2 regions of the Paenibacillus taichungensis genome follow, and region 1 is predicted to be linked to the other one. Evidence: riboswitches for the same ligand, from Rfam matches in the RefSeq annotation. Region 1 holds a riboswitch; the other holds the start of a gene.
The links. Region 1 has a riboswitch for glycine ahead of sdaAB (L-serine ammonia-lyase, iron-sulfur-dependent subunit beta). Riboswitches for the same ligand answer to the same signal wherever they lie in the genome.

Region 1 (12,725 bases):
TGCGCCACGAATAGAAAAGATAAAGTAATCAACAACTGAAATAGCCATAATATCCACCATCCATCTGCTGATGATACACCCATAACATGCATCATCCCTGCTCCAACGAGCGATACGATAAATGCAGCACCAACATTGATGATATTGCGCGCCCAAAAGCGTTCCCATTTTCCTGCCCTGCTACTGAGTTCACCAGAAACCTTTTGCAGATTCATGCCAAGCAGCATTGCACCTGTAAACGTAGCTGTCACAATCAACATTGGCACCATGGAAAAAGCAAAATTGTTAACTGGATTCAGCCGTTCCACTTCTGCCTCCACCCGGGAAGATAACCCCACTGCCATCGCATTCGCCTGATCGGCAGCCATACCTGATTGATTCAGCACTCCCCGAATGCTGTTTTGCTGTACTTCACGGTTCAACGTCGCTGTGACTTGTGCGGATACGGTTTGCATCACACTTTTTACGGTAGCCACGTTGGATTCATTCATCACATACTTCACCGCTACTGGACCCGACAAGTCTCCCGCCTGCTGCATGAAACCGGATGGAATCTCGATAATCATGTATACATCCCGGTCCGTTAACATCTGTCTGGCTTCTTCCATAGTTGACGAAGGTTTAATCTCGAAATGAAGACCCGTTGCAAGAGACTTTGCCACTGGCTCCGCTGCAGCGCCATCTTCATTTACGATAGTTACTGCAAGCTGATTCATCCGTGCATTTACCTGATCATATCCACTAAGCCAAATGGTATTAAAAAAAACCTGGAACAATACGGCTGTAATTAACCCGACTACTGTAGCTCCATTTTTCAAAAACAGAAGACTCGTTTTAAAAACACTTTTCATGTTATCCATCTCCTTAAGTTCTATAACTTTTTCTCCGTCCTATATATCGTATTGATATATGACAGTTAATAATATATCTAATCGATATATAAACGTCAATACCTATTTTCTTTGTGGGCAAAAGCAAAAAAAGCCGATACGCTTCTTCACCAGGAAGAATTCGTATCGGCTTTTCGTATCAAGATGGGAGCTCATCACCTTTTTTTATATTAAAAGGCACACCAAGTTAAAATTGATTTCAGGCCAAAGGCGTTATGCCTTGGCTTCCGGTTCATTTTCATTAGGAGACTCAGCTTCAGTCTCAGGCTCCGCACGCTTCGCCTTTGGTTTAGCAAGCTTCTCCATCATTTTCCGTCCTGTCGGTGTTTGGGCAAGCCCACCTTGGGCCGTTTCACGGTGCCTGCTCGGCATCGCACTGCCCACTTCCAGCATGACATCAATGACTTCGTCAGAAGGAATGGCACTTCGTACCCCGGCCAGCGCCATGTCGGCCGCAGCCAGCGCAGTTACGGCACCCAGTCCGTTACGGACGATGCAAGGGATTTCCACGAGGCCTGCGACAGGATCGCAGATGAGCCCTAGTGTATTTTTTAACGCGAGGCCAACTGCATGAACCACTTGCTCCGGCGTCCCTCCACGCAGCTCCACCATGGCTCCAGCGGCCATACCGATCGCAGAACCCACTTCAGCCTGACAGCCACCCTCGGCACCTGAGATAAATGAGTTGTTGGCAATGACATAACCGATCGCTCCCGCACAGAACAGACCGTTCACCAGATGCTCGTCACTCCAGCCAAAACGCTCCTGGGAGCTGATAAATACACCCGGAATGATGCCGCAGGAGCCAGCTGTCGGTGTGGCTACAATCCGGCCCATCGAGGCATTCACTTCCGATACACAAAGGGCATACGCCATGGCCAGTGCAGAGGCATCTCCAGAACAAGTCTCGCCTTTACGAATGTACTCAGCCATTTTTTTGCCGTCTCCGCCAGTCAAGCCGCTGCGTGATGTTGTATCTTCTGTTAGCCCTTTGTGTACAGCTTCCTTCATCACCTGATAGTAATCCGACATCTGCCGCACAACATCCACTTCCGGGATATTCGTCTCCTGAACCTGCTCTTCGATCATCAGCTCGGCAATGGTCTTGGACTCTGCTGTACAGATGGTATTCAGTTCATGTAGATGTTTAAACCGCATCAGGCTCGACCCCTCTCTTCAAATCAATCACGCGAATGTCCAGCATATGATCCAGCGACCGCAGACGGTTCAACATCTCAGGATTCGGCACACCATCCATCTCCATCGCTGTCAGTGCTTCACCATCCCGGGCTTTCCGATCCACTTGCATGTACCCGATGTTCACCCCGGACGAACTGATGGTGGAGGTTACCGAAGCGAGCACCCCTGCTTTGTCCGAATGGCGAAGTACAAGTGTGGGGAACTCTCCGCTGATCTGTACACGAAAATCATTCAATGCATGCACCGATACACTACCACCGCCGATGGAAGCACCGATTAGTGAACATTGGCGGTCTCCGTGCCATAGTTCAATCTTGACCGTATTCGGATGAGGAGCAGGCAGGCCGCTTGTGAAAAACTCTACCTCCATACCCGCTTCCTCTGCATATTGTTCTGCATCCGGTATACGTGGATCATCAGTCACATAATCAAGCAGGCCACCGATCAACGCAAGATCCGTACCATGCCCCTGATACGTATCAGCAAACGAGCCGTATAGAGTTAATCGAGCGCGTTCAGGCGTGCATCCCAGCCACTGACGGGCAATTCGCCCCAATCTTGCCGCTCCAGCCGTATGTGAACTTGATGGACCTGTCATGGACGGACCAATAATTGAAAAAACGTCTTTAAAACGCATCGCAAACCCTCCATTTATAATCGTCATTTTCATCCAGACGTACACCCATAATGTTCCTTTATTACTGAATGATGACATAAGAAAAGGACAGAAGAAGGCCCTAGGCCCTCTCTCTGTCCTCGATACCTGAGAGTTTCATGATAAGCAGCGCGGCGAATCGATGCATCCCTGTATTCACAGGTGATGTCACCCTGCACACCGTGCTGCTTGATCATATACCCCTTGGGTGGCGCAGTTCGCGCACTCTCCAGAGTTGCGTCCAACGATGGTACATTTACCTGAGAGATTAACCGCTGCGCCGGGTGCGTAGCAGCTTGCTCCTTCGGTGCCCGACAGCTGTCATTTTACTCGACATGCCCAGGTCTCTCCCGCTCGCTATCATTCGCTGTATGGAACCATTCTGATCTTGTACCAGAACGATAATTGAAGTTTTTAATACTTTCTCATTAAGATTAATCGACCGGAAGATCAGTGTCAACAAACTTAACGATTTCTTTGCGAATATTTGCTTTTTTCCATTTTATACACAAGATAAACGAACAAACTGTAAACTTTCATCACATGAATGTGTTAATGCGTTTCATCTCGAAAGCGCATACATTGTTCATTTTCTATTAGCCAATATCTGTGTTTAATACTATTTATGTTATGTTCCACTGAACGGTTCGGGTATTCAGGCAACCTTTATTCTGTACTAGAATTGCCGTATTTCTGCCTGTCACCCCACCATCGCCTTGGGCTTCGCCGGTTCATCGTAATACCTGCTTCGGGAAGGAAACATGCTCGTCACCCACAATCCCAACGCAGCTAACAGCATGACCCCAGATACAACTGTATATACCATACGAAGCGACAACTGCTCTGCTATTACCCCTGCAATCAAAATGGAAGCCACCTGTAGCACACTTAACACAAGTCCAAGTACACTGCTCATTCGCCCCATCAGATCGACAGGGATATTATTTTGATAAAAGGTAACCAGGCCGGTATTCGCCAGTGCGGAGCACAGACCGAGCAGAATAAAGGCAACAGCCGCCAGTTCAAACGAGAATGAACGGGCGAACAGGAAATAACCAAGCGCAACCAGAAGTACACCGCCACCCATCATGTGACGGACCGGCAAATGTTTGGCGAACATCCAAACCAGCATGGAACCTGCCAAATAACCGATGCCGGTGATACTCATTAATGCTCCGTACTGTGATTCAGGCAGGTTCATCACCTGACGGATAAACACCACTTCCTGAGCATCCAGCGACATGCCGACCACCAGAATAATCTGGAACAGGGCATATATACCGACCACGTAGCCCGACTTTCGGCTGAAGCTCAGTACAGCTCTCCAATCCTGGGCAATCATCCGAGGGGTCAGCCTGCTTCCCGTCCCTATATTCTGTTCTCCAATGCCCAGTTTGGGAAGAAACATTAGAATCAACGCAGAAGCAGCAAAGGAAACCGCATTGGCATAAATGGCTGCTGCCGGAGATAAATATAACAGCATCACTCCTGCAACTGCCGGGCCGGTAATAAATGCCCCTGAGCTGATCAAAGCTTGTAGGGAATTAAAGCGCTTGCGCCGTTCAGCAGGTACCAGCCGGGTAATGTATACCTGAGAGGAAGGGACAAATATAGATGAGGACATGCTGATCAGAAACATCACTGCGTACATCATCCATAGAATGGACATCAGTGGCAGCATCGCCACCAGCATCGCCCGTAGCATATCGGCACCAATCATCAACTGCCGCTGATCATAACGATCAATCAGGCTGCCTGACCAAAACTTAGTGCACACCGAAGCAATCGGCGAGATAATCCACAACCCTGCGACTGCCGCTGGAGACTGTGTCATATTCAATACCATCAGATTAATTGCCACAATATATATGAAATCACCCAGATTGGATATCCCCACTCCGCTAAGTAGCAATCCGGCATGCTTCCAGCCACCACACTGCCCCTTCGATGCAACTCTCTTTGCACGAATGTTCTTCATAGCGCTACCCACCCACTAGAAATCACAAATTATAACTCATAGAAAATACTCTCGTTCTGTACATAAGGTTTGCAAAATTTGCTGCATATAAGAGGCATTCGCTCTTTCATCCATTCGTACCTGGACTCATTCTCCATCTGGAATGCAAAATAGCCGAACGTAAAAATCAGCATGAATCCTTCTATTAATCGAATATCACGCTTCGTTAGTGGTCCTGTCTGCTCCGTATAACCCGATAGGAAGACATCCCGTTCCTCCCGATTGAAAATCGTAGCCGCACCTCCGGCATCAAAGAGATAGTAGCCATAACCGTATAAACAAAAATCAATCATGGAAATGCCCTGATCCGTAACTAACAGATTGCCGCGGGTAATATCTCCGTGAATTACTCCCCATGTCTCGGCATTGTGCGGATACGTTTCGAGTTGTCTGTTAATGTTCTCAAACGTCTCACGAATCAGATCGAAATCCTTAGGAGTAAAGATGCCACGTCTAACGCCTTCCTCCAATTGCTCCAGCATGACCAGATTCTCTTTGATCGAACCATAGGCTGGTCGTACTTCCGTTTGCTTCAAGGTAGGGTTATCGCTATCGGTATACATCTCTGAGACGATCGCCTTATCAGCATGCTGTTCACGGTCATTCATCTGCTGCCCGCTTTCAGACTTCAGTGAACCCACCTGTGGCTCAGGAGCTCCCGTTGGTCGTCGTCCATATTGGTGCAATATCTGCAACTGTACACCCAAATCATGAATTTGCGCTGTCGTCAGATGTTCTCCCTGCTTGATATCCCTGCCCTCAATCCATTCCAGAACGGTACAACAGATCTCTTCTCCTGTTTCGTCCAAACAGACAGTGACCCAATCATCCAATGTATTGCGTACAGGTATCTGCACTCGCAATGGGCTGGTAGCCCGTAATTCATGAAGTAGATTCATCTCCGCTTCAAGTGCAGGTCGTGTATGCTGGATTCCCGTCATGCTTGCAAAAGCGGCTTTATGTATTCGCAATAGATACTTCTTTCCGGTTGATTCATCAACCACCTGATACGTTAGATTTTCATTATGTCGGATAAAGGAAATTGCAGGCTTTTCTATGGAATAATGCGAGATAATTTCAGTTGCCATGGTATCATGCGAAATCTTATGAGTAGTTATAATCCACATCTCCTTCTCTTATCGAATTAAAGGTAGTGTCTAAAATTATCGTAGCATGATTGTTTTTGTTTTGGCAAACTATTCCATATGTACAATGATGTAAAAAAGCATAACCCCCGAACGACCTCGCCCGGGAGTTATGCTTCCTTCTATCTCTATAAATCTATCTCGATCTCATACTCCATCCAATATAACAATTAACCGAAACGTCCCATAATATATTCTTGTGTCAGACGATTGTCCGGGTTGGTGAAAATATGTTCCGTATCTCCGTGCTCAATCATGCTTCCCAGATAAAAATAAGCCGTATAGTCCGAGATGCGTGCCGCCTGCTGCATATTATGGGTAACAATCACGATCCGCAGCTCCTTCTTGAGCTCCGAGATCAACTCCTCCACCTTACCCGTAGATACCGGGTCAAGCGCAGATGCCGGCTCATCGAGCAGCAAAATCTGCGGATCAACCGACAACGCGCGGGCGATACAGAGCCGCTGCTGTTGTCCACCCGAAAGGGCCAGGGCAGATTCATTCAGTCTGTCCTTCACTTCGTCCCAGAGCGCAGCGCGGCGCAAACTTTTTTCCACAATTTCATCTAGTGCCTTCTTGTTCTTGATACCGCGGTAGCGGGGACCAAACGCGATATTGTTATAGATAGACTTGTGGAAAGGATTCGGCTTCTGCCAAACCATGCCGATCTTCTGGCGAAGCTTGATTACATCTGTGCCCGGCTCATTCAGATCATTGCCATCCATCCAGATATGTCCCTCCGTGCGAGAACCGGCAATCTCGTCGTTCATTCGGTTGAGCGATCGCAGGAACGTGGATTTACCACAGCCGGATGGTCCAATGAGTGCCGTTACACTGGCTTCGGGAAAAGTCAGGCTGATCTGCTTAACTGCCTGAAAATGCCCATAATATATGCTTAACTGTTCCGTACCAAAAGGTATGGCCATGTTGGTTCCTCCTTATTTCGAAGCTGTCATGCGGCGGTAAACCACCCGACCGATCCAGCGTGCACTTAGATTGAACGCCAGTACAAGAAGTACAAGCACGGCTGAAGCGCCAGCTGCTACTTCTTTGGAATCCGGGCCAATGCCTTCACTGTTTACTTTCCAGATGTGCACGGCCAGTGTCTCTGCCGGACGCAATGGATTGATCGGCGACCTTGGACTTGTTGGATTCCAGTCCGTGAAGTCCAGCGGTGGACTACTCATACCCGCTGTGAACATTAGGGCTGCTGCTTCACCGAAGATCCGGCCCGATGCCAGGATCGTACCCGTGATCAAGCTTGGCAATGCCACAGGCAGCAGAATGGAGGTAATAATTTTCCATTTGGACAACCCGAGTGCAAGACCCGCTTCCTTCTGCTCTTTCGGAACGGCCCGGAACGCTTGCTCTGTTGTCCGCACCATAAGTGGAAGATTGAATATAGCCAAGGCCATGGCACCCGATAATAAGGAGAATCCAAGACCAAATGTATTAACAATTAACAAGAGTCCGAACAAACCAATAACGATAGATGGGAACGAGGATAACACTTCGACAACGAGTCGAATAAAACTTGTGATCCGGCCCGGCTTGGCGTACTCAGCCATATAAATACCGCCGCCCCATCCGAGCGGAATTGTAATAATCAAGGTCAGAACAAGCAGGAATATTGAGTTGAATAATTGCGGTCCAATCCCGCCTCCACCTTTGAGCAGCTGTGGTGCACTGGTCAGGAAGTGCCAGTTAATCTGTCCGATCCCACGTACAAGAATGAAGCCAAGCAAACCGAGCAAGAGAACAACAATGAACAGCGCCAGAACAACGATAACGGATGTGGCAACTTTATCTACCGTTTTAGCCTTCATTTTCATACTCGGTTCCTCCTTTCAAGCAGGCGAACCAGAATGACGAAGACAAAGGTCATCACCAGCAGGACAAGCGCCATACTCCACAGTGCATTATTATGAACAGATCCCATGGTGGTGTTACCCATACTCAGGGTGATTACACTCGTTAACGTTGAAGCGGATTCGAGCAGTGATGTCGGTACATGCGGTGCATTCCCGATGACCATCTGTACGGCAAGAGCTTCACCAAATGCGCGAGCCATACCGAGTACAATCCCTGTCAACAAAGCTGGAAGAACGGTCGGGATAATGACACGGTAGATCGTTTGCCAGCGAGTTGCCCCCAATGCGTAGGAGGATTCACGCAGACCTTTCGGCAGTGCAGACAGCGCATCTGCCATAATGCTTGTTACGGTAGGCAAAATCATAACAGACAGAACCAAACATCCGGCTGCAATCCCGACGCCGGCTCCGCCAAACATGCTGCGCAATAAAGGAACGATCACACTGAGACCGATAAACCCGTATACAACGGAAGGAATACCGGACAGCAGCTCAATCGCAGGTTGCAATATCTTTTTACCTTTACCAGGTACAATCTCGGTCATGAAGAGCGCTGCACACAAGCTAAGTGGACTTGCAATCAGAGCTGCAAGCAATGTTGTTATGAATGAACCGGTAATGAACGGCAACGCTCCGTAGGCAGCGGGTTCCCCCGTTGGGTTCCACGTTTTTCCGGATAAAAATTCGCGTAAACTTACGCCATTCTGGAAAAAGGTCGACAAGCCTTTGGACGCTACAAAATAAACGATGGAAAACATGACAACGATCAGGAAAACGACACAAATCGACGTATAGATCCGTCCCGTCCACTCTTCCCAATAATGCTTCTCTCTCAAGGGCCGGCGTGGTTTCAACTTGTTGTTCATTACCGTTCCCCCTTCGGTCTGTTCCATAACAACCATCCTTCTATAGTAGAATTCATGCAAAATATGGGATTAATCCAGAGCAAACCGCGCAAAGAGGCAGGACCTGGGTCCGCCTCTCTCGCTGTATGCGCAAGTTCAAAGATTATTGAGTCACAGTGCCTGCTGCGTCACGTTTTACTTTCATGCCGGATACCGGGATGTAGCCAAGCTCCGTCACGTCGTTTTGTTGAATTTCGTCACTCAGGATGTAGTCGAGGAATGCTTTTGTTGCTGCATCCGGATCACCTTTAGTGTACATGTGCTCGTAAGCCCATACCGGATAAGTTCCTGCTTCTACGTTCTCCACCGTTGCTTCTACACCTTCGTATTTCAAAACTTGCAGGCTGTCATCCAGGTAGGACAGAGCCAGGTAACCAATAGCGCCAGGCGTTTCAGCTACGAGCTTTTTAACTGTACCAGAGGAATCTTCCTGAATGGAACCTTGGATATCTTCTACTTTTGTTCCCAGAGCAAAGTTTTCGAATGTTGCACGAGTACCGGAGCTGCTAGGACGGTTTACGATAACGATCGCTTGATCTGCACCGCCAACATCTTTCCAGTTTGTGATTTTACCAGAGAAAATATCGATCAGTTGTTGCTTCGTCAAATCTTGTACACCTGCATCTTTGTTGCTTACTGGAGCAATGGCTACAACTGCTACTTGGTGATCTTTCAGTTCGCTTACTTTTGCTGCGTCATCGATTTTCTCTTCTGCGAATACGTCAGAGTTACCGATTGTAGCTTGTCCGTCAGATACTTGTGTCAAACCAGTACCACTACCGCCGCCTTGCACTTGTACTGTTACGTTCTTATATTCATCAACTGCCATAAATTTTTGTCCAGCTTGCTCTACCAGAGGTTGCAGTGCTGTTGAACCAACAGCCAGAATGTTACCGCTAAGTTCAGTAGCAGTTTCTCCTGCGGAATTATTGCTTCCCTCTGTACCAGCGTCATTTTTTGATCCGCATGCTGCGAGAACTAGTACGAACGTTAAGGTCATCAAAATGAACGGCAACTTTTTAAACATGTTTTGTTTTCCTCCCCCAATTTAGTGACGGTGATTTGGCTTTTATTTTTGTTCACCATCAACTCTTTATTCATTGTAGTTTCGTTATGTCATCTCAAAATCAATGTTTTGTAAACGCAATGTTAAAAATGTTTACTGTGGATTGAAATACATCTGGGACAAATTGCGCTGAAGTGGCAGCTCCGGGAACGGACGTTGTTTCAATCCGTATTGTGTCCAGATTTTTATTACATAATGAATAAGTTGCTAATACTTTCGGGTTGCCGTTCCGGGTACGGATCGTTCTTCCGATCGCTGTTGTCTCCAATTTTTTTGATCTGATATGTCTAATGTTAAAACTCGGAGACAAAGGCGAACGCTCCCGCTTCTTCAGAATCGATTCCGTCCCCTCCACTACGTTCGATGTTTTAAAATCTTACACAGAATAAGCTTCGCGTTTACACAATCGTTCCGTTCCCTGCGCTGTGTCAGCGCTGGTTGTGTCTCAGGCATTTTAATCCTCAGCCTGGGGGAAGGTAAAAAAGAAGGCCAGCTCTATAGAAGGCTGGCCTTTATGTACATGCTTTAATGTAGAAAGAGAATTTGTTTCTTCTATAGAAGAAACAAAAAAAACTGCCTCATAGCTAGTAGGTAGCACCAGCGTATGAGAGCAGCTTTTTACAATAAGTTAGATCATATCATAATTGTGAATGTAAAATGCGATTTTACTAACCCAGAATCCATAGCCATAACGCTAATCCGGCCAAGGTGATTAATAGTGTGGGGATGGTTAAGATGATGCCTGCCTTGAAATAATATCCCCAAGTAATTTTTACACCTTTGCGGGACAGCACATGCAGCCACAGTAATGTGGCAAGTGAACCAATTGGCGTCATTTTGGGACCCAGATCGGAACCAATCACATTGGCATAGATCAGCGCCTCACGCACAATACCTTCGGTGTGTGCACCCTGAATCGCGAGTGCGTTAATTAACACGGTGGGCAGATTGTTCATTACGGATGATAATATCGCAGCGATCATGCCCATTCCCACTGAGGCAGCTAACAAACCATGGTCTGCGATGGCATCTAGCCAACGGCTCAAATGATCGGTTAAGCCGGCATTACGCAGCCCATACACCACGATATACATGCCCACTGAGAACACGACAATGGACCATGGTGCTTCTTTGATCACGCGTTTCAGATCCACAGCTTCGCTCTTTCTTGCCAATATAGCGAACAAAAGAGCTACGGCACCTACGATAACCGATACGGGAATCGGCAAAAACTCACTGGAAGCATAGGCCACGAGCAGCAGCACCAGCATGAACCAGGCGATGCGGAACATCCGCGGATCACGAATAGCTTCCATGGGATCACGTGCTGCAGAGATATCGTAGCGAAGCGGGATGCTTTTGCGATAAAACAAGAACAACATCCCTGTACTTGCCACGATGGAAAAGAGATTGGGTACGATCATCCGCACCGCATATTCCACAAATGTAATACCAAAATAATCCGCAGATACGATATTCACCAGGTTGCTGACGACCAGCGGCAACGACGTTGTATCCGCAATAAATCCACTAGCCATAACAAAAGCAAGCACCATGCGCTCATCGAACTTCAAAGCACGCACCATCGCAAGCACAATCGGGGTAAGGATTAGCGCTGCACCATCATTAGCGAAGAGAGCCGACACCGCCGCTCCGAGCAAAATGGAATAGATAAAGAGCCTAAGTCCATTTCCTCCTGCCAACCTTGCCATATGAAGAGCGGCCCATTCGAAGAAACCTGTCTCATCGAGTATTAATGAAATCATAATAATGCCGACAAAAGCGAGCGTTGCATTCCATACAATGGATGCCACATCAGAGGCGTCATTCAGACTGACGACACCACACATCAATGCTAGCAAAGCCCCACCCATGGCGGACCAACCAATACCTAATCCACGTGGTTGCCAGATAACCAATGTGATGGTCAGTACAAAAATCAGAATTGCTACATATGTCATAAAGCCTCCTGCGCCGATATATTCATCATGTTTTGGAGCATGATATGAGAATGGCCTGCCAGATATGATTACACCGCAATTCCTGCGGATAAACCAGACGCTATAGTTATACATGGCTGCAGGAGAAATGTCTATCTTTATTTCCTTCTAATTTCTATAAAAACTGCGATAAAAGATATCACTAATGATTTAGGACTTATCCTCATCCTTCGGCGTGTTCTCCACCATTTTGAACATACCCAACAATCCTTGTAATTGCTCCGCCATACTGTTCAGATGTGCTGAAGACGAAGCGATCTCCTCCACAGATGCCAGCTGTTCCTGAGAGGATGCCGAGACGGATTCCGTATTCGCAGCAGATTCTTGAGTCACGATCGAAATATCGTTCATTGCTCTGGCAACATGGGAAGCACCACTCTCCAATTGCTTCGTTGTTTCGGACAAATCATCCAGCGTATGAACAGCATCCTCTACAGCCTCCCGAATCTGTGCAAAGGATTGCCCAGACGTATTCACGGCCTGAATCCCGTCTCCAACCCGAGTCTGAGCTGAATTCATAGCTTTCAGGGCAGCATCCATATCCTGACGGATATTATGAACGAGTTCACCGATCTGCGCAGCGGAGCTCCCCGATTCCTCTGCAAGCTTCCGCACCTCACCCGCAACGACTGCGAAACCACGGCCAGCATCTCCCGCTCTTGCCGCTTCAATGGAAGCATTCAGAGCTAGCAGATTGGTCTGCTTGGAGATGGTAGCAATCACATCTACCATGCTGCCGATCTCAACGGACCGTGCATTCAATGACTGAACCACCGTCGCCAGCTGTTCCACCGTTTCCTGAATGCTATTCATCTGCTCTACTGCCTGACCTGCAGCCTCATTACCTGAATAAGCCGCTCCGGATGTATGACGCATATTCGTTGTAATGGATTGCACACGCTCAGACATCATGCGAACATCTTCCGCCATTTGGCTCATTTGTCCTGATCCATCCGATACACTCTTCACTTGCTGC
Region 2 (12,725 bases), 2.0 Mb from region 1:
CGGAAATATCGGAGTCATGCTGCGCGGACGTAAAGTCAAAATTCATAAGAAACGTCTAACTCTGCACATCTCCGCAGATGAACTATATCCGGGTGACTATGACCTCGACATTGTGCTGGAGACCAAAGAGAACCGCAAGAAACGCAAACTGATGAGTCGCAAGCATGTGGAAGGACTGAAGATTGAATTGCCCCCTGAAGAATAACCGGAAATTTTATATAATGGGTTTAGTTGCTATACTTTAATAAACCTATCGATCGTTCGTGGTTAGAAATTCATCGGGGAAGGAAGACTCGTATGTCTGTTGAGCAAGATACAAACAAAGTCACTCCAGAAGTTCTTGTATGTCCTTTGTGTGGGGAGGCCAATGGCTGCTCCTATGCCGCTGGTCGTCCTCATTCAGAATGCTGGTGTAACCGGGCAGTGTTCCCAGAAGGGGTGTTTGACCCCATTCCGGCAGAACAGCGCAGGAAGTCCTGCATCTGCGAGGCATGTCTGGATACGTATAAAAAGAAGACAGAGCAAAATAAAGAGCCCCACAGTTAACCCTGTGAGGCTCTTCTTCTATTGATATAATTTTGTATTGAAATACAGACCATTACTTCTGCAGTTGTTGATAATGCGCTACAGCCTGCTTCAGTACAGGGTGACTCTCATCCATGGACGTATACTGGCTGAGTGCTGCTTCAATCCCTTTTTGCTGGATCGTAGTCTGGAGTTCTACCGCTTCCGGGTCTTCGGAAATGTCAAACTTGCAGGCAGCGGCCATGCCCATTGCCAGATGTGTTGTCTCCGTTCCATACTCGTAAGCCTGGAGAGCCGGGCGAACCAGACGGTCATTCGGGGACAGTTTCCGCAGTGGAGAACGTCCTACACGAGTTACCTCATCCGTCAGATGTGGGTTAACGAACCGTTCCAATATTTTGGCAATGTACATCTGATGATCGTCGGCATTGAATCCAAAACGCTTCACCAAAACTGCTCCGGTTTCCTGCAAGGCACCATATACGATGGATTTGACTTTTTCATCGGCGATAGCCTTCTGAATTGTATCAAACCCGTTCACATATCCAATATAAGCGGCAATACAGTGTCCGGTATTTACGGTAAACAGCTTCCGTTCGATATAAGGCTCCAGATCATCCACATACATTACACCCTCAACCGGTTTGAACGCAGGAGCCATTTGTGAACGGTCTACAACCCATTCATAGAAAGGCTCTACCTGTACATGCAATGGATCTTCATGATGCTGAATCGGCACAATCCGGTCCACGGCAGAGTCTGGGAAATACACATACTGATCCGCAAGCAGGCGAGTCCGCTCATCAAGCAGACCATATACATGTTCTTTCAGCTGAGTGCTGGCTCCAATTGCGTTTTCACAAGCAATGATGTGAAGCGGCTGGAAGACATCACCTGTTCCCAGCCTGGAAGTAAGTCCTTTGGCAATACCGGGAGCAATATGTTTCAGGATGTTCACACCCACTGCGGTTGTGATCAGTTCAGCTTCTGCAACGTTCTGAGCAACGGTATCCAGATTGGTTCCATCGATCGCACTCACACCGGTAACTGTCTCCAGGTCCTTGGCTTCGTTAGCCAGTTCAACCGTGTATTCTCCACGCTGCTCTAGAGCCTTAACCAGCTCCTGGTTAACGTCCGAGAAAACGACATTGTAGCCTGCACGGGACAGAATCAAACCGATAAAGCCACGTCCAATATTACCTGCTCCAAAGTGAAGGGCCTTCATAGTTCCATTTCACTTTCCAAAATAGTGATGACTTCTTCAGCAGTTTGAGCATGACGCAAAGCTTCCATGTTCTCTTCCTCGGCGCAGATGACTGCGATGCTGGTCAAGATCTCCATATGTTCTCCGCCCTGAGCAGCGATACCAATTACCATATACGCTTTCTCTTCCCCAAAATCAACACCTTGCGGGAACTGAATGACCGATATACCAGTGGACAGGATGAATGATTTGGATTCCTTCGTGCCGTGTGGAATCGCAAGTCCGTTACCAACATACGTGGAGACAATCTCTTCACGCTCCAGCATTTTGTCAATGTATTCAGCGGTGATATGTCCCGCGTCTTTCAAAATTTGACCTGCCATACGAATCGCTTCGTATTTATCCTGAGCCGTTGCATTCATGATGACTTTATCTTTAGTTAACACACTCATGTTTGAATACCTCCAATTTCTGTTTTGCTGCGGTAAAATCCCGCAAGTTCTTGGGACAAGTAATGAATAAGATCATCCCGGTTGCCTTTTTCAAGTAATGTGATCATTTCTTCCTGCAACAATAGTGCACTGATCTCACTCAGTACTTCCAAACTTTCCTTCGATAACTGTCTGGGTCCTAGCATCAAGAGCACATGGCTGACACCTGTCGGGTCTTCCGGCGTGCGCAGAAGCGGCTCTGTCAACTGGAACAGCGTGATTGAAGGACTGTGAATGCCATCACTGCGTGTATGAAACAAAGCGAGGGAAGTCCCAGGAATTTTCTGGCTTCCAACCGCTTCACGCTCCTCCAGCAGCCTGGCAATCTCTTCAGGATTATTTAACACACCAGATTGATGTAAAACGCTGCACATGGCATAGGCCGTGTCAAAAAATCCAATCTTCTGATTATCCAGCGGGAACACCTGAAACTTGCCGATAATCTGTACGATTTCAATCAGGGTCGCTTCCAGTCCAACCGGATCGGAAAATCGTCCTGTTGTCCTTGAATCTGCTTCAGGTGGGGGACTATGTTCCCGCTGAAGCGTCGTTGTCCTGATGAAGTGCCTTAAACGTTCACTTTCTTCTGCCGTCAGCAGTGGGCTCACCTTGTAGTATTGATGTTTATCCATTGGCAGATCCACAGTAGAGAGAACCAGATCATATTCCGTCTTTGGTATACGCGCGGCTTCATACCAGGACACACTGTCCACAATCCGAATCTCGGGAATTTCCTTGGACAGTCGGCTCGATAACATCCGTGAAGATCCGATCCCGCTCGTACAAACGACGACAGCCCTGATTTCACGTTTCAGCACCCGCAGTCGTTCAATGGAAGCACCGAAGTGCATCACCAAAAATCCGATCTCTTCATCCGGAACATCCGTATTGGGCCAAGCCTCTCGCACTGCTTGCTTTACATCCTCAAAGAGTGATTCATAATCCTTGCGGATCTGTTGAAGCAGCGGATTACGGATGAGCTGCCGTTCATCCATTCGTTCCAGTACTGGCTCCATATGGGCAATCAGACCTTCACGGAGCAGACGATCCTCATGGAACGAATAATGAGTTTTCTGCTGCATCCGATCTGTGAGGGAACGAACCATGTCAAGTAAGACCAGATCGTCTACGGGCAGCAGACGTGAGGAATGAATCGATTGCTCGATTTCAATCAGCAGCCTGTGAAAATAAGCCTGCTCCTCGCCCACAAACTCCAGCCCAAGCTGGGCAGATAGAACACCGCACAAACGGGAAGCTAAATATTCCGGCACCTTCTGCTCAACATGTAGAGGCATTCCAACGTCTTTTTTGTCTTGTTGAGTGCTTCGACCTATGCCAAAACCTTTGCGAATCCGCACAACGGATACAGACAATTGGATCAGCAGCTTCATGTATTGACGCTCCGGTATATTTTCCAACCACTCAATATCCGGCTGCCATAACGCGTTTTCGACCGTAAGTACATCCTCATGCCCTATCATTTCCAGAAGCTTGCTGCTTACTTTGGATACTCCCTGCTCCGCCTGTCTACCGAACAAATCGGATTCATCCAGATATTCAAGAGCGAGCGCGGAAATAGCCATGCGATGAGCCAACTCACTTCCATTGATCTTGACCCCATATCCACGTCTGCGAACCAACTTCAATCCTGCCAGCTGAATGCGTGGCTCCAGATCGTCCAGATCATTGCTTGCCGTAGATACGGTTACTTTCAGATCTGAGGCCAATGCAAGCAGCTTCACAGGCTCGGATTCATCCAGCAAAATACAAAGCATGAAGAGTTTACGCTCTTCGGGCGTAAACTCCACATATTCGTTAAGCTCAAGTTGTTGACGCAATACGGCCAAATCATCGGAACCGGGATCAATTCGAACCCCGGTTCCCGATTTTTTTTCCAATCTCATGCCAAGGGGCTCAAGCCATTGTTCAATCATCTGCAGCTCTCGATGTACGGTACGAGTGCTTACTTTGACCGCAACAGCTATATCGCCAGCAGTTACTTCATGAGGATGCTCCAGCAGGAACTCCACGATCTCACGCTGTCTCCTTGTAATATTACTCATCAGGAGTCGGATTTGAGGCGCTCCACCAGTGCCTCATATTCAGGACTCTTCAGGAAGTTGTCGATGGAAATATGCTCTGCATTTGGAGCCACGGATTTGGCCCGGTCTGTCAATGTTTTCTGTGTGATGACGATGTCGGCATCTTGTGGAATCTCACTGATCGCCGTGTTGGTTACAGCGACATCCACACCGGCTGCCTTCATTTTCTTCCGGAGAATCGAGGCACCCATGGCACTCGAACCCATACCTGCATCACAGGAGAATACAATTTTATTGATATCCGTTTTTACTGCCGAAGAAGCAATATCGGCTGCACGGTCAGCTTCACGATTGTCTTTATCAACGGTGAGGTTGCCCGTTTTGCCCTGATTTTTCATATCTTTCATACGGTTGGACGCACTGTCCAGATCTTCTTCATCGTTCTTCTGTTTACCCGTTTTGAGCAGTATGGATGCTACGAGGAACGAGATGATCGCAGCTACAGCTACCCCTGCAAACATGCCAAGGTATCCACCCTTAGGTGTTAACAACGAGTAGGCAATGATACTTCCCGGTGACGGTGCTGATACCAAACCAGCTCCGGTTAGCATAAAGGTCAATGTACCCGCTACACCACCAGCCATCGCAGCCAGAATCAGTATCGGTCTCATCAGAATGTAAGGGAAATAAATCTCGTGAATCCCGCCAAAGAAATGGATGATTACAGCACCTGGAGCGGAAGATTTGGCTGATCCGCGACCGAAGAAACAGTATGCCAGCAAAATACCAAGTCCAGGTCCTGGATTGGATTCGAGCATGAATAATACGGATTGACCCAATTCTCTTGCTTGATCCGTAGCAATTGGTGTCAGAATACCATGGTTGATCGCATTGTTCAGGAATAATACTTTTCCTGGCTCAATGATCAGATTGACCAGCGGGAGAAGACCAGCATTCATCAAAGCTTCTACCCCAGCTGATAACACCTTGCTAATCGCTTCAACGAAAGGCCCGATGCCTTTAAGGGCTAGAAGGGCCAAAATCCCACCAATAATACCAGCGGAGAAGTTGTTAACCAGCATCTCAAACCCTGATTTGATTTTGCCATCGACAGCCTTGTCAAACTTCTTAATGACCCAGGCTCCCAACGGTCCGGCTATCATGGCGCCAAGAAACATTGGAATATCACTGCCGACAATAACCCCGATGGTCATGATCGCACCGACTACACCACCACGTTGGCCGTGTACCATGGTACCGCCTGTGTAACCGATAAGCAAAGGCAGCAAATATTTGATCATTGGATCAACCAATAATGCAAAATCTGCGTTAGGGAACCATCCTTTTGGAATGAACAATGCCGTAATCAGACCCCAGGCGATAAAAGCACCCATGTTCGGCATAACCATACCACTTAGGAAACGTCCAAACTTCTGAACGCCAACCCGTATTCCTCCGCTTTTTTCGGACTTTGCGTCCACTGAACTCATACTGAAAACCTCCTCAACATATTAAACCTTGATTCCACTGAATTTTGACAACGATGATCCAGACGAACGAAGGTACAAATCTGCAATAAATCTTAATTTACAACCATATCGTAAATGAAAACGGTATCTTCTACAACGAAATGAAAACCTACTTCCGTCATGAACGTTGATGACAAGATTTAAATTTAAAGGATTGTTCCATATTTAAACCCGTATATTGATCGAAACCTGTTATTCCCTTTCATGTATCATACCCACGAATTGCCCCATTTTAATGACAAATGAAATTGTAAATTTATTCTATTTAAATGAGCTGTTCCTACCTCATTTAGAAATGATGATGAAACATGTTAGATTGATATTTATTTCATCTAATTAGTCTAATTCATCGAGTAACAACGAAAAAGCGCAATGACCTCATCCTGATTCAGATGAGGCAATTGCGCCTAAGTATTCTCCGAATAAGCAATATCACCATTCGGATCTATAATCATCGATTCATTTTATTACCTTAAAAAAACTTTTGCATCAAGCTAAAACTCTATCCAATCGGTGAATTGTACCTTAATATTATTCCGTATGTTTACGATACGCATCCGCGTTCATCAACGTGGAAAGTGCTGCTGTCAGGTCGCCCTCAACACGAATCTCGATCATCCAGCCTTCCTCATATGGAGAGTTGTTAACCAGCTCCGGGGAATCCTGCAATGCATCATTCACAGCAATAATCGTTCCACTGACAGGAGAAAACAAATCCGAAACGGTTTTGACGGATTCAATCGTTCCAATGCCGTCTTCCGCTTTTACATCCGATTCCAGGTCAGGCAATTCCACAAACACAATGTCACCCAGCTGATGCTGCGCGAACTCGGTAATACCAATACGTACGGTATCCTCCCCTACGGTCTGCACCCATTCGTGCTCTTCACTGTACAGGAAATCACTTTTCAATTCGCTCATCGATATCCGCCTCGCTTTTCATTAATGAGTGCATGCGTTTCTTTGACCTTAACCTTTTTCCCAGAACATAGCGTATGATATTTTCGATTCAAATGTCAAGATACCTCACAATTTATTTGTTTTTCTTCCTTATATACCTGTAACTCAAATGCACTCTCCCTACATATAATGGTGAATATTAGAAAAGTAAGCGCACTCTTTATAAATAGACGAACGTTATGAAACGAATTAAAAATATCATTCGGCTTTTTTATTCATTTCTATGATATCGTTCTTGACATCAATAGTCGATTCAGGCTTTAATGAGAGTAGTAAATGTGTTTAATTGGTCTATGCAATACCCGCGGATGAATGTAAAGGGAGAGATTACCCTTGACACCCGAATCAGGGTGTACATGCGGTAACGCCGAAGGAGTAAACCACCGACAAGCGGAGGTGAATCTCTCAGGCAAAAGGACTTTTACGGGACGCAACTCTGGAGAGCATCTAATCGCCCTGTGTGGGCGTTATGATCACCCAAGGGGAAACCTGCTGCATCATGCGGCGGGGTAACTCTCAGGTACCAAGGACAGAGCCTAAGAATACAGCGTGCTTCTGGCATGCCGATTCTTTGGCCTGTCCTTTTCCTTTTTCCCAAAAAAACGAAAACAGGTTATAGAGCGGCGCTGCCTATCGCGTCCTTACCTTACTTTTATAATAAAATATGATGCCAGATTCATTGATCCATGGTTATACACTCGGCCGGTTGACGGCCCATGACGAGGTGATTGGATGTCCGATTTGCTTAGAACCCCACTCTTTCCACTCTATCAGCAATATGAAGGCGTACGATGCATTGATTTTGGTGGCTGGGAGCTCCCGGTACAATTCAGCGGAATTCAGAAAGAGCATGAAGCGGTGCGAGAACGTGCTGGATTATTTGATGTATCCCACATGGGCGAATTCACCGTACAAGGTGAACACGCAGAAGCTTTTTTACAGCACATGACCACTAATGATGTAACAACACTCGTTACCGGTCAGGCCCAATATACGTTAATGTGTTATCCGGATGGTGGCGTGGTCGATGATCTGCTGATTTATAAACTGAAAGACCAGCAATATATGCTGGTGGTTAACGCCTCCAACATCGATAAGGACTGGGCATGGCTGCAACAGCACATGATGCCTGGCGTAACGATGACCAATGATTCGGATCAAACAGCGCTACTTGCTCTGCAAGGTCCGCTGGCAGTAGATATTCTCAGAACGGTGACAGACACGGATGTGTCTTCGATTGAGCCTTTCCGCTTTGTGGCAAATGCGAAGGTATGCGGCGTTACATTGCTGTTATCCCGTACCGGATATACGGGTGAAGATGGCTTTGAGCTCTACGTTCCTGCGGAACAAGCCGCTGCGGTCTGGAACGGATTGATGCAAGCCGGAGAAGCTCACGGACTTGTTCCCACAGGACTGGGTGCCCGGGATACGCTGCGCTTTGAAGCCAAGCTGCCCCTGTATGGACAGGAATTGTCTGCAACTATCTCACCGCTGGAGGCTGGCGTTGGCATGTTTGTGAAGTTAAATGCAGGACCGTTTATCGGACATGAAGCCTTGTTGCAGCAAAAAAATGATGGACCTGCCCGCAAGCTGGTCGGGATCGAAGTACTGGAGCGCGGCATTCCTCGCCCTCATTATCCCATTTACGCCGAAGGTGTGCAGATTGGTGAAGTGACCACAGGGACTCAGTCGCCTACGTTGAAACGTAATCTGGGGCTGGCCTTGATCGACAGCAAATATGCTGCACTAGGTACCCCGCTGGAGATTGAGATTCGTGGCAAGAAACTAAAAGCCGAGGTCGTGAAGACCCCTTTTCATAAACGGACACGTGCGCCAAAGACACCTACTCAAGGAGCTGATCAAGCATGAGCAAGCATCGCTACATTCCCATGACCGAGCAGGATCAGAGTGCCATGTTGGCAACCATCGGCGTGGAAACGATTGAAGATCTGTTCCATGACATTCCACAGGAGATTCGCTATCAGGGTGAACTGCCTGTTTCCTCCAAACTCGATGAATATGCACTGACACGTCATATGTCGAAGCAAGCGGCAGCGAATGCCAACTTCGAGACACACGCCAGTTTCCTGGGTGCAGGTATTTATGATCACCACGTACCTTCCGTCATTAATCATGTCATCTCCCGTTCCGAGTTCTATACCGCCTATACACCTTATCAACCCGAGATCAGCCAAGGAGAATTGCAGGCGATTTTCGAGTTTCAATCCTACATCTGTGAGTTGACAGGTATGGCTGTAGCCAATGCCAGTATGTACGATGGTGCGACTGCATTTGCGGAAGCAGGCAATCTGGCCGCAGCGGCAACCCGCCGCAAACAACTGATTGTGTCACGCACCGTGCACCCTGAATCCCGTCAGGTATTGCAAGCTTATGCTCACGGCCTCAATCTGGAGATTGTTGAGATTGGATATCAAAATGGTGTAACAGACTGGGATGCCCTGCAAGCCGCCGTGTCCGATGACACCGCAGCCGTCATGATCCAGAGCCCGAACTTCTTCGGCGCCGTGGAAAATGTAAAACAGGCCGCAGATCTTGCCCATGCGCACAAGAGCCTGCTCGTGGTCAGCGCCAACCCGCTATCGCTGGGTCTGCTGGAAGCCCCAGGCAAGCTGGGTGCTGACATCGTCGTTGGCGACGCGCAGCCCCTTGGCATCGCCGCATCACTCGGCGGCCCAACATGCGGATATTTCGCGGTATCCCAGGCTCATATGCGCCGGATTCCTGGCCGCATTGTAGGCCAGACAACGGACCGCAACGGCAAGCGTGGTTTTGTACTCACGCTGCAAGCACGGGAACAGCATATTCGCCGGGAAAAGGCGACGTCCAACATCTGTTCCAACCAGGCGTTACTCGCGCTGAGCGCCTCTGTATATATGTCCATTATGGGTAAACAAGGCATGATCGACGTCGCTGATTTGAATTTGCAAAAGAGCCATTATGCCCTTAACACGTTTACCACAATTCCAGGCGTCTCTCTTACGTTTACCGCTCCTACGTTCAATGAGTTTGTTATTCAACTGCCTGAAGGAACAAATGTGGAAGCACTGCAACTGAAATTGCTCGATGCAGGTTTCATTGGCGGCTATGAACTTGGCCGTGATTATCCTGAGCTCGCTGGACATATGCTGATTGCGGTTACTGAACGACGCAGCAAGGAAGAGATCGACGAATTCGCACGTGTATTGGAGGGATCGCTGTGACTCAGGAAACGACAACAAAGACAACGACGACATCAGCACAAGGACAATCGGAAACGGTAACCTCTATCTCCACTTCGGGCCAACCTGAAACTAACACAACAGTTACTGATCAAGCTGCCTCTCCAGCACCGGAGCAATCGTTGATTTTTGAACTCAGCAGTCCGGGTCGGGTCGCTTATTCCTTGCCTGAATGCGACGTTCCCCGTCAAGCTGTGGATTCCCTGATTCCCCGGGAAATGCTTCGGTCGGAAGCAGCAGCATTGCCTGAGGTTTTTGAAGTTGACGTCATTCGCCATTACACTGCCCTGTCTCGTCGTAATTTCGGGGTAGATAATGGATTCTATCCGCTGGGCTCTTGTACGATGAAATATAATCCGAAGATTAATGAGGATGTGGCCCGTTACAACGGATTCGCCAAAATTCATCCCTATCAGCATGAATCCAGCATTCAAGGTGCACTTGAGCTGCTCTACACGTTGCAAAATGATCTTGCCGGACTAACCGGTATGGATGCCGTTACGCTGCAACCGGCCGCTGGTGCACATGGCGAATGGACCGGGCTCATGATGATCCGTGCCTACCACGAAGGTCATGGTGAACAGCGCACAAAAGTTATCGTACCGGACTCTTCTCACGGGACCAACCCAGCAAGTGCAACCGTAGCAGGTTTCGAAACGGTAACGATCCCTTCCCGCGCAGACGGGCTGGTGGATCTGGACGCACTTCGCGCAGCTGTTGGCTCGGACACCGCAGCGCTCATGCTGACCAACCCGAACACACTCGGACTCTTTGAAAAAGACATTCAGGAAATTGCCTCCATTGTGCACCAGGCAGGTGGCCTGCTGTACTACGATGGAGCCAACTCCAATGCCATTATGGGCATCACACGACCTGGCGATATGGGCTTTGACGTGGTGCATCTGAATTTGCACAAAACAATGAGTACTCCTCACGGCGGAGGTGGACCTGGTGCCGGCCCGGTTGGCGTGAAGAGCCGCTTGATTCCATTTCTGCCAAAACCGATGGTCATCAAGAATGATGAGGGCATATATGCGTTGGATCGCGAAGGTGATCAATCCATTGGCCGGGTCAAAGCTTACTATGGTAACTTCGGAATTCTGGTCCGCGCCTATGCCTACATTCGTACTTATGGACCTGAAGGCTTACGACGGGTATCTGAATGTGCGGTGCTCAACGCCAACTACATGATGGCTCGTCTCGCACCTTACTACGAGATTCCGTATCCAGGCGTTTGTAAACATGAATTCGTTATGTCTGGTCGGGGGTTGAAGCAGTATGGTGTACGTACACTGGATGTTGCCAAACGATTGCTTGATTTTGGGTATCACCCGCCAACTGTGTACTTCCCGCTGAACGTTGAGGAGTGCATCATGATCGAACCAACGGAAACCGAGAGCAAAGAAACACTTGATGGGTTCATCGATACGATGATTCGCATTGCCAAGGAAGCAGAAGAGACACCTGAATTAGTACTCAATGCCCCTTATGGCACACCGGTTACCCGTCTGGATGAAACAACAGCTGCCCGTAAACCTGTATTGAACTGTGCTTGCAGTTAAAAGCTAACCTAATAAACTTGCATTTGATACCTGCAACGACATCCGAACTAAGTTATGATCCCAGGACTGGCACGATAAGATCATTACAATATTCTGTCGTTGATAATCAGTAATAAATGCCACAAACAGCCGCATTTTGCTTTCTGCGCGGCTGTTTTTCTTATTGCTTATTAACCTGTCAGCTTTATTTTATCTTCCCGGTTTAGGGCTTCCAATTGGCCCGTTCCTTCTTGCCCAATCGCGGACAGGTGTAACAATAGGAGCGACCTTGTCGTAAATATTGCAGGCAACAGACATTTTTGATCGCAAGTCTCTTCGAAGGCTCCAGCGGATGATCAATCATCCGCACCCTGACATGAAGCGGATTCTTGGGCAGACCAAAAACATCAGCTTCCAGACCATTTTGCACCACCTGTTCATCAGCGGCAAATCGACGCAAGAGAGCCTCCACGTCTTGATACGTATTATGGATATTCTCCCTGTAGTTTTGCAGAGCCGTTGGCAACTGCCCCCACAACATGCTTACATGCAACCCGGAAGCTTGGGACAAACACTCCATAAGGGGACGTGCAGTCTGACTGTAAAAACGTCTTAATTCTGCTTCAAGCCAGACCGTTCTTTCCTCCGAATCCTTCGGAGCGAGAATGACATTCATTTTCTCAAGTTGAAAAGCAATTCGTGTATATCCGGTTTCCTTCATCAAATGTATACTCAGATTGGCTAGCGAGAAATTCGGAGCTGCATCATGGACGGATAAGGTATATTGCAGCGCAGCTGCCACATCACCGAACCAAATGGTGAAGTAGGCTGCGGCAACCGCTAGATCCTGTCCCTCGATTAACTGTTGATAGGCGGACAAAAAGCTTCTCATTGCCTCCGGATCAACAATAGATTCTCCACATAGCGATGCCACGGGTACACCATTCAGTTCCTGTACAAGATTAAAGTGTTTGCCCAGTTCCTCACAAATCCGGTCATTCATCATTCGCCGAACAAACGATTCAGGTCATCCAGCATGGAAGTAGCCGCATTGGGTCCATACCCGCCAAACCACGAATCTGAAGCCACCTGGAATACCTGATTATTTTTAACAGCCTTCATGTTTTTCCAAATCCCCAAGGTCTGCAGATTGTTATAGATTTCTTCATTATCATTAATAAGGATAATATAATC

Region 2: linked by a shared signal. The riboswitch ahead of gcvT (glycine cleavage system aminomethyltransferase GcvT) and the one ahead of sdaAB (L-serine ammonia-lyase, iron-sulfur-dependent subunit beta) in region 1 are both predicted to bind glycine.

Annotation. Positions count from the first base shown of each region.
Region 1 is NZ_CP194720.1:5,546,582-5,559,306, forward strand. It holds gene ACR1R9_RS24945 (YhgE/Pip domain-containing protein) at 1-851, opposite strand, end outside; gene sdaAA (L-serine ammonia-lyase, iron-sulfur-dependent, subunit alpha) at 1,104-2,048, opposite strand; gene sdaAB (L-serine ammonia-lyase, iron-sulfur-dependent subunit beta) at 2,038-2,727, opposite strand; glycine riboswitch at 2,839-2,980, opposite strand; glycine riboswitch at 2,985-3,108, opposite strand; gene ACR1R9_RS24960 (MFS transporter) at 3,446-4,723, opposite strand; gene ACR1R9_RS24965 (phosphotransferase enzyme family protein) at 4,753-5,850, opposite strand; gene pstB (phosphate ABC transporter ATP-binding protein PstB) at 6,078-6,833, opposite strand; gene pstA (phosphate ABC transporter permease PstA) at 6,846-7,733, opposite strand; gene pstC (phosphate ABC transporter permease subunit PstC) at 7,736-8,644, opposite strand; gene ACR1R9_RS24985 (phosphate ABC transporter substrate-binding protein) at 8,787-9,710, opposite strand; gene ACR1R9_RS24990 (arsenic transporter) at 10,418-11,710, opposite strand; gene ACR1R9_RS24995 (methyl-accepting chemotaxis protein) at 11,900-12,725, opposite strand, start outside.
Region 2 is NZ_CP194720.1:632,590-645,314, reverse strand. It holds gene ACR1R9_RS03020 (endonuclease MutS2) at 1-205, shown strand, start outside; gene ACR1R9_RS03015 (cysteine-rich CWC family protein) at 298-546, shown strand; gene ACR1R9_RS03010 (mannitol-1-phosphate 5-dehydrogenase) at 599-1,750, opposite strand; gene ACR1R9_RS03005 (PTS sugar transporter subunit IIA) at 1,747-2,181, opposite strand; gene ACR1R9_RS03000 (BglG family transcription antiterminator) at 2,178-4,283, opposite strand; gene ACR1R9_RS02995 (PTS mannitol transporter subunit IICB) at 4,283-5,752, opposite strand; gene gcvH (glycine cleavage system protein GcvH) at 6,323-6,712, opposite strand; glycine riboswitch at 7,060-7,182, shown strand; glycine riboswitch at 7,186-7,286, shown strand; gene gcvT (glycine cleavage system aminomethyltransferase GcvT) at 7,484-8,620, shown strand; gene gcvPA (aminomethyl-transferring glycine dehydrogenase subunit GcvPA) at 8,617-9,972, shown strand; gene gcvPB (aminomethyl-transferring glycine dehydrogenase subunit GcvPB) at 10,113-11,552, shown strand; gene ACR1R9_RS02970 (hypothetical protein) at 11,755-12,537, opposite strand; gene ACR1R9_RS02965 (ABC transporter substrate-binding protein) at 12,534-12,725, opposite strand, start outside.